Cryptosporangium arvum DSM 44712: one gene and its partner. The protein of the gene in region 2 interacts with the protein of the main gene of each other region in a pairwise test. Links are inferred from orthologs where the notes say so. Each region holds a gene or a part of one and is shown on either strand. Other genes may lie near its edges.

Region 1 (7,181 bases), 7.9 Mb from region 2 along the record:
CGCGTCGACCGTGTGCACGGACTTCGCCTCACCGAAGTGCACGGCGTAGGCGTGGTCGAGCAGTTCCTGCTGATTCCCTTGCTCGGCGGCCCAATGCGCGAGGCGGTGGAAGTCGAACGTGTTGCCGGCGTGCCGACCGTGGTCGTAGGCGAGCCCTTCGGCGGCCGCGGTGTCCTCGAGACGCTTCTCCGCCGCCTCCACCTGGGCCTTCGGCATCCCGAACTTGCCGATGAGCATCTCGGTGACCGGCACGGTCTTGTCGGTCGGATGGCTCGGGTCGAGCTCGAACGAGTGATAGACCACCTCGACGTCGTCGCGGTGCTCGAACGCGGCGAGCGCGTTCTCGAACCGGCGCTTGCCGACGTAGCACCAGGGGCAGCCGATGTCCGACCAGATGTCTACACGCATGACAGCTATAGTTGCCCGTTCAACCACTTATTCCCGGTCAGGCGCTCGTAGCCTTCGACGTACCGGGCCTGGGTGGCCTTGACGATGTCGTCGGGGATCTCCGGTGCGGGCGGCTGCTTGTTCCACCCGGTGCTCGTCGCCCAGTCGCGGACGAACTGCTTGTCGTACGAGCGCTGCGGGCGGCCGGGCTCCCACTCGTCCCGGGGCCAGAAGCGTGACGAGTCCGACGTGAGGACCTCGTCGGCGAGCACGAGCGTTCCGTCGGGTGCCCAGCCGAACTCGACCTTGGTGTCGGCGACGATGATGCCCCGCTCGGCGGCCAGGTCGGCACCGCGCCGGTAGATCTCGAGCGTGAGGTCGCGCAGCCGGTTCGCCTCGTCCGCGCCGACGATGTTCTGGACCTCGTCGAACGAGATCGGCTCGTCGTGGCCCTCGGTCGCCTTCGTGGACGGGGTGAAGATCGGTTCCGGCAGTTTGTCGCCGTCGACCAGGCCGGGCGGCAACTCGATCCCGGACACCGTCCTGGTCTGCTGGTACTCGGTGAGCCCGCCACCGGTGAGGTAGCCCCGGGCGACGCACTCCACCGGAGCCATGCGCAGACGACGGCAGCGGATCGCGCGGCCGGCCCACCGGGTGGGGACGTCAGTGCTGATGACGTGGTTCGGGACCACGTCGTGAAGCTGGTCGAACCACCAGAGCGAGAGCTGGGTGAGGATCGCACCCTTGTCGGGGATCGGCGTGGGGAGCACGACGTCGTAGACCGACACGCGGTCGGACGCCACCAGGATCAGGTCGTCTCCGTCCAGGTAGACGTCCCGAACCTTGCCGGAATGAAGTAGCTCCACGGTCCGTCCCTCTCGTCGCTAGTTGCTCCTTGAGGCTAGTGCAGGACTATAAAAATGGACGTTCATTCATTATTCTGGGTCGGTGCTGGCTACCGGTAGTAGGACCGCGGTTCACGTGGCGCTGTTCCGTGCGCTGGAGTCGGCGCGCCGGGACGGCCTGTTCCACGATTCGTACGCCCGGCTGTTCCTTCCGCGCGGCTACCGAGCGGCGGTGTGGGCGGCCCGGTTCCGGCCCGTCGGGCGGCGGTTGGAGCGCTACATCGACTTCCGGTGGGGCGGCCCGCGCGCGTCCGCGGTGGTTCGGACCCGGTTGATCGACGACTGGGTCGGCGATGCCGTCCGCCGGGGCGCTCGGCAGGCGCTCGTGTTGGGGGCCGGGTTCGACAGCCGCGCGCACCGGCTTCCGGCGCTGGAGTACGTCGACGTGTTCGAGGTCGATCATCCGGCGACCCAGGCGGTGAAGAAGCAGGTCGTGACGGGACACGGGCGGGACGACGTCCGCTTCGTGCCGTTGGATTTCCTTCGCGACTCGTTGGCGGCGGCGCTGGTTTCGGCGGGCTTCTCCTCCTCGGCGCGAACCGTGGTGGTGTGGGAGGGCGTGACGAACTACCTCACCGAGGCGGCCGTCGACGAGATGCTCCGGTACCTCGGCGGGGCGTTGCCTGCGGGTAGCGAGGTGATTTTCACGTACGTCGACCGGGTGGCGCTGGACGCCGGGGTGGCGGATGCCTGGCGCGGGGCGGTCACGGCGGTGGGGGAGCCGTGGACGTTCGGGTTCGATCCGGCTTTGTTGGGGCGGTACTTGGAGGAGCGGGGGTTGTTGCTGGCGGAGGATGTTTCGACGCGGGACGTGGCGCGGTTGTACGGACGGCCGGACACGGCGGCGGAGTTCTACCGGATCGCGCGGGTTCGCGTGAGCGCCGACGATGGGGGCGGCGTTTCGCAGTCGGGCGCGGCCGGAGACGCGGTCGTACCGGCGGGTGTCGCCGAAGGCGGGACTGTGCGGGCGGGTGTCGCCGAGGGCGGGGCTGATGTCGCCGAGGGCGGGGCTGAGGCAGTGGCTGTGCGTGCGGAGGGCGAATCGGCTGTGCGGGCCGACGGGGGTACGGAGAACCGGATCGGGCGGGCGGGTGCGCATGCCGAAGGTGAGTGAGGCGCATCTGCAGGCGCGGCGGCAGCAGATCCTCGACGCGGCGGCCGCGTGCTTCGCGCGGGACGGCTTTCATCGCACGTCGATGCAGGACATCGTGCGGGAGTGCGGGATCAGCGCCGGGCTGGTGTACCGGTACTTCTCCAGCAAGGACGAGATGATCACCGAGATCGTCCGCGAATGGCACGCACACCGCGCTTCGGCGTTGACCTCCGGGGACGGCGCCGGGGCGTATCTGGAACTGCTGCGTGAGATCGGTACGCCGGAAGCGCCGGATGCGCGCCTGGCCCTGCAGGTGTGGGCCGAGTCGGTCCGCTCCGAGGAGTTGCGAGCACTCGCGCGAGACGGGATCGAGCAGGCGTGCGAGGCGGTACGGGGGCAGGTGCCGCCCGGGATGGATCCGGATGCGTTGATCCGCGTCTTCATCGCGGTCTACCAGGGCCTGCTGGTCCAGACGGCGTGGGACGAGCAGCTGGACAACGAGGCTTTTGTCAACGCTGTGGCGGAGATCGTCCGCCGGCTGATGGGGCGGTAGGCGCACGGTGGGGCTGCGCGGCGGTGGGGCTGCGCGGTAGGGCGCTTGTGTCGGGGTGCCGTGAGGTGTGGCGGCAGGCGGAGGCCTTTGCGACCGCCTGGTTGGGCCGGGCGAGATGCCGCGAGGCGGGCGCCCGGTGTTCGGGGCCCGCCTCGTGCGGTTCGGCGCTCGACGAACCTCGGGGGTCAGCGCGTCTGGGCGCGGAGCATCCAGAGGTGCTTCTCCAAGCCCGTGACGATCTGCACGACCAGGTCGTGCGAGACCGCGTCCTTCTCCTCGAGCGTGGGGAGCGTCTCCCGAGCCCGGGCGGCGACCGCGGCCACCTCGTCGGCTACCAGCGCGATCGTTTCCTGGGCGTCGAGCCAACCGGTGCGGAAATCCGCGACCGGTGACTTCGCCACTGCGGCGGGGCGGCCGTCGATGGTGATCTCGAGCGTGACGGCCCGCTCGGCGGCGTCGTCGGAGTAGGTCCTGACGTCGGCGAGGACCTCGTCGAGCTGCTCGTGGACCTGCTTGAAGGTGGCGCCCTGCACGTGCCAGTGCGCCTGCTTCAGGTTGAGCGACAGGGCGATCAGATCGACCGCGACACCTTCGAGGAGGTGACCCACCTCGGAGCGGATGGTTTCGTCCAGGGCGGTGGAACGCGTACCCATATCGAATCCCTCCTAGGGGCGAATATTTCGTGTCCCTAACAGAGGTGACCGGCCTGGAGCTGCGGAAACTGGCTCGAACGTCACACGAAACGAGGCGCGCCCCGGGAATTCAGCGCTGGCCGGGGACTCGGGAATCGTCGTCGGACGGGCCGGAGGACGGGCGGCCGAACGGGTCGTCGCCGTCGTCGGCGGTTGCCCACCAGCGGTCGACCACGTCGGCTGACTCCTTGCGTCGGTTGAAGAACCCGCGCAGGCCCTTGCGCCCGGACTGTTCCGCTTGGTCTTCCCGCAGTGCCTCGGATCCCGAAGAAGGGGCAGTGTCCGGGTCGGGCCGGGACGGATCGGAGCGTCGAGACGGTCGGTCGGCGGGCTCGCGAGTCGACGGGCCGCCGGGGGCGTACCCGTCTGCGGGCGCGTTCGGGCGGGTGCGGGCCCAGACCACCTCGGGGTCGGCTTCGACCTCGGGGCGCGGCGGGGGCGCCGGGGGAAGCTTGGGTCCGCTGCGACGGAGGTGCGGCGACCGCGACGGCCCCCCGTCCTCCGCCGCGCCGGAACGAGCCGTGTCCAGCTCGGCTCCGGCCCGCGCCGCCCGGGCGCCCAACCGCGCAGCAGCCGAGTCCGCGCCCAGCCGACCCGAGGCCGCCCCGTCGCCAGGCCGTGCCGCAGCGGAATCCGCACCGGGCCGCACCGCCGACGGATCCACACCGGGTCGTAGCGCGGACGGATCGCCGGGTCGTAGCGCCGACGGATCCCCGCCGGGACGACCCGGAGACGTCGGGCGCGCGGTCAGCGAGTCGGAACCCGAACGCTCAGGTGAGGAGCCGCCCGGGCGTTGGGTCGGGAAGCCGGCGTTCGGCTGCCCGGACCTCGAAGGAGACGAGATCGGAGTGCCGGGGCGCGGCAGGCCCGGAATCGGCGGGGACCCCACCGGTGGCGGGGGAGTGTTCGCGCCCGGGAACGGACGTAACCCGGGCGCGACCGGAGGCGTCGCCGGGGCCGGGGGGATCGCGCCGCGACGCACGGCGTCGGGGCGCGGCGGCGGAGGGACACTTCCCGCCCATCCCGGCGCGGCCGGCCGCGACGTCTCGGAGCGACCAGCACCGGACAGCGGACGATCAGGCTCGGACAGCGGACGATCGGGCTCGGGCGGCGGTGGGGAAGCCGGGCGGTCGGGATTGCCGGGCGGGGTCGAGTGGGTCATCGCCTGTCCCGTCTCCGGCTCGACGGCGCCGGAAGGTGTCGGGGCGCTCGTCGAGGCCGCCTCGGAGAACATCGTGCTCGGCCGGACGGGCCGGGGACCGACCAGACCGGGCCGCTCAGTGGTCGTGTCCGGCGCCGGGTGGGCGGCCGGGCGCTCGAACGGGTCCGGATAGTTCGACGCCGGCGGGAGCGGCCCCAACCCACTCGGCGCCTCCGCCTCGACGTCCGGGCCGGATTCCGCAGCGGGCGCGGTATCTAAGCCGGTGGAGATGCCGAACTCGAGCAGCGCGTCGCGCACCTGCGCGTAGGCGCTGAGTTCGGCTCGCACCGGACCCAGCACCCGATCGCGGGCAACCGTGGTGACCGCGTCGAGCACGGCCTGCTCGGCCCGGAGACGAGCCTGCCGCGCGCCTCGCCGCGCCACGATCATGCCGACCACGTGCAGGACGGGGCCCAGCACCAGCCCACCGAACAGCAGCGTCAGCGGCACCACCAGGTCGCCGACCTCGAGGGCGTCGCCGACCGCGGCCGCGATGGCCAGCCCCAGCGTCCACGCCAGGCCGCCGAGCAGCGCCAACACCATCAGGTACTGGACCGCCCGGTACCCCCACCACCACAGCGGACGGCGGGCGAGCCCCAGGTCGGCGGTGGCGACCGCCCGATCGAGCGCGTCGGGCAGCTGATCGATCTCGGAGCGGGCCGCGCGGTGCACGAGCCGCGGCCACGGATCGGGCAGCGCCTCGGCTGTCTCGTCGGCGAGGAGGCGGAGCGACTCCTCGACCGCGGGGAGCTGCACCGGGTGCAGCACGGCCGGCCGCGCGGTCGTGCGGCGTCGCGTCTTGGTGGCGTTCTCACGCAGCGGTGCCAGCGGATCGGACTTCGTCCGGCCGAACCAGTGGATCAACGGCCAGCCGAAGCTGCGGCTCGCGGTGAACTTGAAGCCCCGCTCGACCGCCTCGCCGACGGCACCGACGCCTGCGGCCTCGGCCAGCGTCGTGTACAGGCGCTTGGCCGCGGCACGGTCGACGCCTTCGCGAACCTCCGGCCCGGCCAGCGGCGCGAGTTCGTCGGCCACGGTGTCGAGGTCGGCGGCGAGCCGACGCACCGCGGCCTGGCGGGACGACACGGTGGCGGTGATGCGGTCTTTCAGCTCGGGCATGCCGTCGCCGCGCAGCGCCGAGAGCGGCACCAGCGGCACACCGCGCAGCCCGTCGGCGTCGAGCAGCCTGCGGACGTCGGCCAGGCACGCCTCGGTCTCCGCGCTGCTGAGCATGTCGACCTGGTTGAGCACCACGAGCGTGACACCGGCGTGCCGGGACAGGCGGCGCAGGTACCGCGAGTGCACGGCCTCGTCCGCGTACTTCTGCGGATCGAGAACCCAGACCAGCAGATCGACGAGCTCCACCAGCCGGTCGACCTCGAGGCGGTGGGCCAGCTGGGTGGAGTCGTGGTCGGGCAGGTCGAGCAGGACCAGGCCGCGGAGCTCGGCCTGGGAATCGGCGTCGAGCGCGCTCTCCCGGCCGGTGCGGTTGTCGTACGGGATGCTCAACCAGTCGAGCAGCGGGCCGGCGCCGTCGGGCCCCCAGACGCAGGCGTGGGGCGCGTTCGTCACCGGACGGCGGACGCCGACCTCGGACAGGTCGAGGCCGGCGAGCGCGTTGTAGATCGACGACTTGCCGCTGCCGGTGGCCCCGGCGAGCGCGACGACCGTGTGGGCCGGGGAGAGCGACATCCGCTCGGTGATCTGGCGGGTGACATCGCGGGCGGACCTTAACGCGTTGTCGTCCACGCGGCTGTCGACCACGCCCATCACGCGCTCGAGCGACGTCAGGCGCGCGGCGATCGAGGGCAGCTCGTCCGCGGCGGACGGTCGGCTCATCACGATCCCTTCGGCGAGTCGTCGGGCTCCGGTGTGTCGTCGGGGTCGACGTTAGCCGCCGTCGGCACGGCCGGTGCCCTGTCCACAGGCTCGGCTGGGTTTTCGGTCATTTCGGCGGATGCTTCGCTACTCGTCGCGTCTGAGGAGTCGCTCGCGGTGTCGTCGGGCGCCGGTCGTAGGTCGAACGTCGTCGAGGGACGCAGCGCGGCCGCTACCGCCTGCAACGTCTCCGTCGACGGGAGCTCTGACAGATCCCGCGCGGCCGGGCTCGGATTCGGGCGCAGATCGAGCGTGGACGGATCGGCGAAGAGCTGATCGACGACCGAGCGGTTGCGGTCGATGGCCCGGGCGGCATCCCGGAGCCGGTCGGCCAGCCCGATCGGCGGGTCGAGCTCGTCGAGGCGCGCGGCGAACCGGTGCTGTTCCGACGCCAGCGCGGTGGCCAGCCGGTCGAGCAGATCGGCGCGCGCGGTCCGCCCGGCCGCCCGCACGCCCTCGTCCTCGAAGACCT
Region 2 (7,093 bases):
TTGGCGACGAGGTCGTGCAGGTCGCGGGCCACCCGGGTGCGTTCAGCGGTGACGGCGGCACGCTGGTCGAGCTCCGCCAGCCGCGCGGTCTGCTCCGCGCGTTCCCGCTCGGCCGCCGCGGTCTGGCGGTGGCGCCGGACGGTCATCGCGGTGTCCACCGGCAACACCGTGAACAACGCGGCCTGGACGCCGAGCAGCACGCCGGTCAGCTCACCCTCGATGACGAGCCCGACGCCGGTGAAGATCAGCACCGCTGCGACCGAGCCGATCATCATCGCGCGGCCGACCCGGGCCGACCCCTGCTCGGTGACGACGTAGGCCGCGTTCGCGAAGACGCAGATCGTGAGCAGGTTCGGGCCGACGATCCAGTCGATCGTCAACGCGACCGCGGCGATCGTCAGGCTGAACCAGGCGTAGCTGCGGATGAACAGCAGCGACACCGCGGAGGCTCCGAGCGTCGCCACGCCGACCCAGGACTTCAGCGGATACCCGAACTTGAACAGCAGCAGGCCGCCGACGAACACGCCGAGAGCCGAGGCCACGTCACGCGCCCGCAGTTCCCACCCGCCCAGCCGCATGGTCCGATTCGACCACGGCGATCGGGACGCCGCCTCGACCGGACCTACGGTGTGCGCTCGACCGTCGTCCGCCGAAGGATGTAGTGACCGGACCCGGGAACGTGCATCGGACGGCGTACGGGCAGTTCGTCGTCCGGGCCGACGCCGCGGCGCCTCGGCGCCGGAATGCTGGTGAGCATGGTCGTCGTCATCATCGGGTGCGAAATCGGGTTCTGGGTCCTGCTCGGCGCGGGCCTGGCCGCCAGATACCTGCTGCGGCAGAAGCGGCTGGGTGCGGCGCTCCTGGTGGCCACCGCGTTCGTCGACCTGGTCGCGCTGGTCGCCGCGGTGATCGACCTGCGCGGGGGAGCGACGGCGGACTGGAGCCACGGGCTGGCCGCGCTGTACATCGGGTTCTCGGTGGCCTTCGGCCCGATGATGGTGCGCTGGGCCGACGAACGCTTCGCCCACCGCTTCGCCGGCGGCCCGGCGCCGACCGGACCGCCGAAGTACGGCACTCCGCGCGCGGTCCACGAGTGGAAGCTGTGGTTGCGCGCGGTGATCGCGTGCGGGATCTCCGGTGCGCTGCTGTTCGGCGCGATCCGCCTGGTCGACGACGCCGAGCGCACCGAGGCGCTCGGCGGGACGTTGTCCGTGCTCCCGAGGATCGTGGTCATCTGGGGCATCGTCGCGCTGACCTACACGGTGTTCCCTAAGACACGACCGGCTCACCCACGAGCGTGACGCCGGCCTGCTCGAGCTCGGTGAGCGCGCGCTGCGTGGTGGGGGCGGCGACACCGGCCGTCAGGTCGAGCAGGACGGTCGTGGCGAAGCCGTTGCGGGCGGCGTCCAGCGCGGTGGCCCGTACGCAGTGGTCGGTCGCGATGCCGACGACGTCCACTTCGGTCACGTCGTGCTCCCGGAGCCAGTCGGTGAGGGTCTTGCCCTCGGAGAGCCCCTCGAAGCCGGAGTACGCCGCCGCGTACTCGCCCTTGTCGAAGATCGCCTCGACGCGCGTGGTCTCGAAGTTGGGGTGCAGCTCGACACCGCCGGTGCCCACGACCGTGTGGGCCGGCCAGGTGTCGACGAAGTCGGGCTGATCGGAGAAGTGGTGGCCGGGGTCGATGTGGTGGTCGCGGGTGGCGACGACCCGGTCCCACTGCCGGGCGTCGGCGGTCAGCGCGGCCGAGATGGCGGTCGCGACCCCGGCGCCACCGGTGACGGCGAGCGAACCGCCCTCGCAGAAGTCGTTCTGGACGTCGACGACGATCAACGCACGGGCCATCGGATACCCCTAACTGAAAATGACCGGGAGGGCAGGGTCGCCCGCGGACAGGCTCAGGCCCTCCCACGGGAGCGTCACGAGCGCTTTCTCCAGGTGGTCCCGGGAGGCGAGCAGGTTCGGGGCCTCCGCGGTGCGGACACCGGAGCGCACCAGCGGAACCTGGAGCGGGCGGTCGTGCTCACCCAGCTCCGGCGAGGACAGCGAGATCACTTCCTCGACCGCGGTGCCGGTGGACCGGTACCGCCGCACCGAGGTCTTGCGCCCGCCGCGCGACGCTTTGTTCTCGCTGCGCTTGGCCACCGGCCGGCCGTCGACCTCGACCAGCTTGTAGACCATGCCCGCGGTCGGCGCGCCCGAGCCGGTGACGACCGACGTGCCGGCACCGTACGCGTCGACCGGAGCGACCGCGAGCGCCGCGATCGAGTACTCGTCGAGATCGCCGGAGACGACGATCCGCGTGCCGGTCGCGCCGAGCGAGTCCAGCTGCTGGCGGGCCTGGACGGCGAGGACGCCGAGGTCACCGGAGTCGATGCGTACCGCGCCCAGCTCCGGGCCGGCGACCTCGATCGCCGTGCGGATACCCGCGGTGATGTCGTAGGTGTCGACGAGCATCGTCGTGCCGACGCCGAGCGCGGCGAGTTGGCCGTCGAACGCGGCCTTCTCGGTGTCGTGCAGCAGCGTGAACGCGTGCGCGCTGGTGCCGGTGGTGGGGATGCCGTAGCGGCGGCCGGCCTCGAGGTTCGACGTGGCGGTGAATCCGGCCAGGTAGGCGGCGCGCGCGGACGCCACGGCCGCTTCCTCGTGGGTGCGGCGCGACCCCATCTCGATGAGCGGCCGGTCGCTGGCCGCGATCACCATCCGGGCGGCCGCGGTGGCGATCGCCGAGTCGTGGTTGAGGATCGAGAGCGCGAGCGTCTCCAGCAGCACGGCCTCGGCGAACGTGCCGCGGACGGTGAGGACCGGCGAGCCGGGGAAGTAGAGCTCCCCCTCGGGATACCCGTCGATGTCGCCGCTGAAGCGGTAGTCCGCGAGCCAGGCGGCGGTCTCGTCGTCGACCGCGCCCGCGCTGCGCAGGAAATCGAGGTCGTCGGCGTCGAACCGGAAGTCGACCAGGGCGTCCAGCACGCGGCCGGTGCCACCGACGACGCCGAAGCGACGCTCCTTCGGCAACCGGCGTGCGAACACCTCGAACACGCATTCACGGTGGGCCGATCCGTCGCGCAGCGCGGAGGCCAGCATCGTGAGCTCGTAGTGGTCGGTCAGCAGTGCTGTCCCCATGCACACCAGCGTACGAGCAGCTCATCGAATACTTGTTGGCCGGGGTTGTTGCGAGAACTTCAAGCGATGGCACGATGGGGTTCATGACCGCTCCTCTGGTCGCTCCGGCGGAGACGCCGAGCACCGCAGAAAGGCCCGCGCAGCAGAAGCCGTGGGTCACTGTCGTCTGGGACGATCCGGTCAACCTGATGTCGTACGTGACGTACGTCTTCCAGAAGCTTTTCGGCTACGACAAGCCCAAAGCCACCCAGCTCATGCTCGACGTCCACCAGAAAGGCCGCGCAGTCGTGTCCTCCGGCTCCCGCGAAAAGATGGAGCTCGATGTCGCCCGGCTGCATTCGCACGGGCTCTGGGCCACGCTGCAGCAGGATTGACATGACCTATGGCTTCACACGTTCGGACAGCGCTCTGACGCTTCGCCTGAGTGCCGAGGAGGCGCAGGCGGTCGGGTTGGTCGTCGCGCAGGTCGCCGGGCTCATCCAGGCCGGAGACCGGCGTGGCGTCATGAGCCTCGACCTGGGACCGGGCTCGCTCGGCCGGGCCTCCGAGGCGCCCCGGGAACCCTTCGACGTCTTCGACGACTTCGACAAGGTCGAACCGGACCCCGAGGATCTCGAGATCGAGCTGGTGGAAGACGGGGTCGCCGGGCCGAGCCTCGATCCGGTGCTGGCCCGGCTCTTCCCGGACGGGTACCGGGACGACCCGGAGTCGGCCGCCGAGCTGCGCAGCCTCACCGAGTCCTCGTTGCGTGAGGAGAAGATCGGCAACGCCGGCGTCATCCTCGACGACCTGCCGTTCGAGGGCGGCGAGGTCCGCCTGGACGCCGAGCGGGCGGAAGCGTGGCTGCTGGCGCTGAACGACGCCCGGTTGATGCTCGGCACCGCGCTGGAGATCGAGGGCGACACCGATCCGCTGGCCGAGCTGGACGCCGCCGCGGGCTCGGATCCGACCGGGGCGCGGGTGCTGGGGCTGTCGCTTTATCAGTTCCTGACCGGATTGCAGGCCAGTCTGGTCGACGCGCTCGATCCGGAGTAGCGCAGCTCACCACTTCTCCGTCGGATGCGCTGGGTACGCTGGTGGGCGTGTTGAAACTCGACCGGGCCATCCAGGACGCCATCGTGGCGCACGCCCGCCGTGACCACCCCGACGAGGCGTGCGGCGTGGTGGCCGGCCCCGCCGGCAGCGATCGGCCGGTTCGGTTCATCCCGATGCTCAACGCGGCGCGGTCGCCCACGTTCTACGAGTTCGACTCCACTGATCTGCTGAAGCTCTACCGGGACATGGACGATCGGGACGAAGAACCCGTCGTCATCTACCACTCGCACACCGCGACCGAGGCGTACCCGTCGCGTACCGACATCTCGTACGCGAACGAGCCCGGCGCGCACTACGTGCTGGTGTCGACTCGCGAAGAAGACCGGGTCGAGTTCCGTTCGTTCCGCATCGTCGACGGTGTGGTGACGGAGGAGCCGGTGGAAATCGCATGACTCCGACGCAGTCGTACTTGTTCGCGCACACGCCGGTCGAGGTTGTCTACGACTGTCGTCTTCGCTGACGTCCGGCTTCCCGTTTCAGCTATTTCCAGGAGTGTTCCATGGCCATTGAAGTACGCATTCCGACCATTTTGCGCACCTACACCGGTGGCGAGAAGACCGTTCAGGGTGAGGGCGCCACGCTCGAGGCGCTGATCGGCGACCTGGACGGCAAGTACCCGGGCCTGCGCGGCCGCCTGGTCACCGACGAGGGCTCGCTCCACCGCTTCGTCAACGTCTACGTCAACGACGAGGACGTGCGATTCACCGGAGCGCTGGAGACCGGTTTGAAGGACGGCGACGAGGTAACCGTTCTCCCTGCGGTGGCCGGCGGCTGAGTCTCGTCCGCGGGGGCCCGGCGGCCCCCGCGCCGTCCGAAGGGGGCTGGCATGACCCGGTACGACTCTCTGCTCGACGCGCTCGGTGACACCCCGCTGGTCGGACTGCCGCGGCTCTCCCCCAGCGAGGACGTCCGCCTGTGGGCGAAGCTCGAAGACCGGAACCCGACCGGTTCGGTGAAGGACCGCCCGGCGATCTACATGATCGCCGAGGCCGAGCAGGAAGGGCGCCTGCGCCCCGGCGACACGATCCTCGAACCGACGAGCGGCAACACCGGCATCTCGCTGGCGATGGCCGCGAAGCTCAAGGGCTACCGGCTGATCTGCGTGATGCCGGAGAACACGTCGATCGAGCGTCGTCAGCTGCTCGGCATGTACGGGGCCGAGATCATCTCCTCACCGGCGGCCGGCGGTTCCAACCAGGCCGTCGCGATGGCCAAGCAGCTGGCCGAGGAACACCCCGACTGGAAGATGCTCTACCAGTACGGCAACCCGGCCAACGCGCGCGCCCACTACGAGACGACCGGGCCCGAGATCCTCCGCGACTGCCCGACGATCACGCACTTCGTCGCCGGTCTCGGCACCACCGGGACGCTGATGGGAACCGGGCGTTTCCTGCGCGAGAAGGTGCCCGACGTGCAGATCATCGCGGCCGAGCCGCGGTACGGCGAGCTCGTCTACGGGCTGCGCAACATCGACGAGGGCTTCGTGCCGGAGCTGTACGACGCCAGCGTGCTCACCACCCGCTTCTCGGTGGGGCCACGGGACGCGCTGCTGCGCACCCGGCAGCTCATCGAGGTGGAAGGCATCTTCGCCGGTCTCTCCACCGGGGCGATCCTGCACGCGGCGCTGGCCACCGCGCACAAGGCCGTGAAGGCCGAACAGCGCGCCGACATCGTCTTCGTGGTCTGCGACGCGGGCTGGAAGTACCTCTCCACCGGTGCGTACGCCGGCACCCTGGCCGAGGCCGAAGCCGCCCTAGAAGGCCAACTCTGGGCTTAGTGGGCGGCCCGCCCAGGACGACGCTGCCGAGCCAGCGCGAGGTCTTGAGTATCAGTTATACGAGGCGACCTCGCGCTGGATCGGCAGCGCCGCCCTGGGCGGGCTCCAGGTTCAGGCCCTCGCGCCTGGCGGCGCTCGACATGCTCAACTACGCGGGTTTGCCGAATCGGACGGGGACGCCTGGGCTGAAGAGGACGCTGGGGGGTGGGCCTTCGAGGGTGGGGAGGCCGGCGGAGCGGAGGAGGGTTTCGTCCAGGTCGACCAAGGTTGCGCTCCGTAGCGGCCAGGCTGGGTGTTCGTTCGGTAGGTAGATCGTTCTCCCGCGCAGGACGGTGTGCAGGCCCCAGCGCGCGGTGAGGAAGTCGTTGAGCGGGTCGGGTGGCGCGGGATCGCCCGGGAGCACGGTGAACGCCGCGTCGGGGCCGGCGCCCGGCCAGCGTCGGACGCTGCGGTACGTGTACGCGCCGTCCGGCCGCCGGCGGACGCTCATCGCCGACCAGACGTAGTTCAGCCCGAAGAGCGCGCGTCCGACGACCACGGGCAGTAGCCGAGCGGCGTCGAGCGAGCGGAACACCACGCCGCGGCGGCCGGCGGCGTCGACCGAGTAGAGCCGCACGTTGGTCTCGGCGAAATGCCCGAAGTACGGTACCCCGACGCCGAGCCCGACGCGGTCCATCGTGAACCCGATCAGCCCCACGTAGGTCACGCCGCCGAGCGTGTCGGGCCGGGTGCCCGGCGGCAGCAGCGGTGCCACGACCTCGGGGTCGACCGGCCAGTGCAGGAACGCCAGATCACGCCACCACTGCGTCATGATCGCTCGCCGAATCACCCGGGGGGTCGTGAGCGTCACGGCTTCGACGTCCATGTCCCCAGTGTGCCACCTGCTCCTCGTCTCAATATTCGAGACGTTAGTCTCGAAATATGGAATCGAGTCGGCGTTGGGTGGTGTTGGCGGCGGGCGTGGCCGGGATGACGGCCGGGTGCGCGTTCCTCTACGGGTTGCCGTACCTCCTCCCGCGCCTCCGCGCCGACGGCCTGTCGCTGACGCACGCCGCCGTGCTGGTGGCGTGCCCGACGTTCGGCCTGCTGGCGACGCTCGTG

The links.
Region 1: the proteins of clpS (region 2) and CRYAR_RS42030 interact in binary tests that used the Escherichia coli proteins (3 or more experiments, as listed by UniProt). The link is inferred for Cryptosporangium arvum DSM 44712 from one-to-one orthologs.

The regions. Positions count from the first base shown.
Region 1 is NZ_KK073874.1:9,112,834-9,120,014, reverse strand. What follows is about bases 1,858-4,685. They hold CRYAR_RS42030 (Dps family protein), read right to left. Parts: upstream 3,592-4,685; coding sequence 3,124-3,591; downstream 1,858-3,123. Other genes in these bases: CRYAR_RS44430 (GTPase), read right to left, coding at 3,701-4,685; CRYAR_RS42035 (TetR family transcriptional regulator), read left to right, coding at 2,390-2,938; CRYAR_RS42040 (class I SAM-dependent methyltransferase), read left to right, coding at 1,858-2,406. Also shown: CRYAR_RS42050 (DsbA family oxidoreductase), read right to left, coding at 1-408; CRYAR_RS42045 (phosphoribosylaminoimidazolesuccinocarboxamide synthase), read right to left, coding at 414-1,253; more of CRYAR_RS42040, read left to right, coding at 1,336-1,857; more of CRYAR_RS44430, read right to left, coding at 4,686-6,670; CRYAR_RS42020 (GTPase family protein), read right to left, coding at 6,670-7,181.
Region 2 is NZ_KK073874.1:1,250,642-1,257,734, forward strand. Bases 2,109-4,848 are described here. They hold clpS (ATP-dependent Clp protease adapter ClpS), read left to right. Parts: upstream 2,109-3,203; coding sequence 3,204-3,494; downstream 3,495-4,848. Other genes in these bases: CRYAR_RS05740 (nicotinate phosphoribosyltransferase), read right to left, coding at 2,109-3,120; CRYAR_RS42780 (DUF2017 family protein), read left to right, coding at 3,496-4,155; CRYAR_RS05755 (M67 family metallopeptidase), read left to right, coding at 4,203-4,607; CRYAR_RS05760 (MoaD/ThiS family protein), read left to right, coding at 4,715-4,848. Also shown: CRYAR_RS05725 (sensor histidine kinase), read right to left, coding at 1-578; CRYAR_RS05730 (hypothetical protein), read left to right, coding at 756-1,301; CRYAR_RS05735 (isochorismatase family protein), read right to left, coding at 1,270-1,842; more of CRYAR_RS05740, read right to left, coding at 1,852-2,108; more of CRYAR_RS05760, read left to right, coding at 4,849-4,990; CRYAR_RS05765 (PLP-dependent cysteine synthase family protein), read left to right, coding at 5,042-5,992; CRYAR_RS05770 (YqjF family protein), read right to left, coding at 6,141-6,857; CRYAR_RS05775 (MFS transporter), read left to right, coding at 6,914-7,093. UniProt on the Escherichia coli protein: Involved in the modulation of the specificity of the ClpAP-mediated ATP-dependent protein degradation.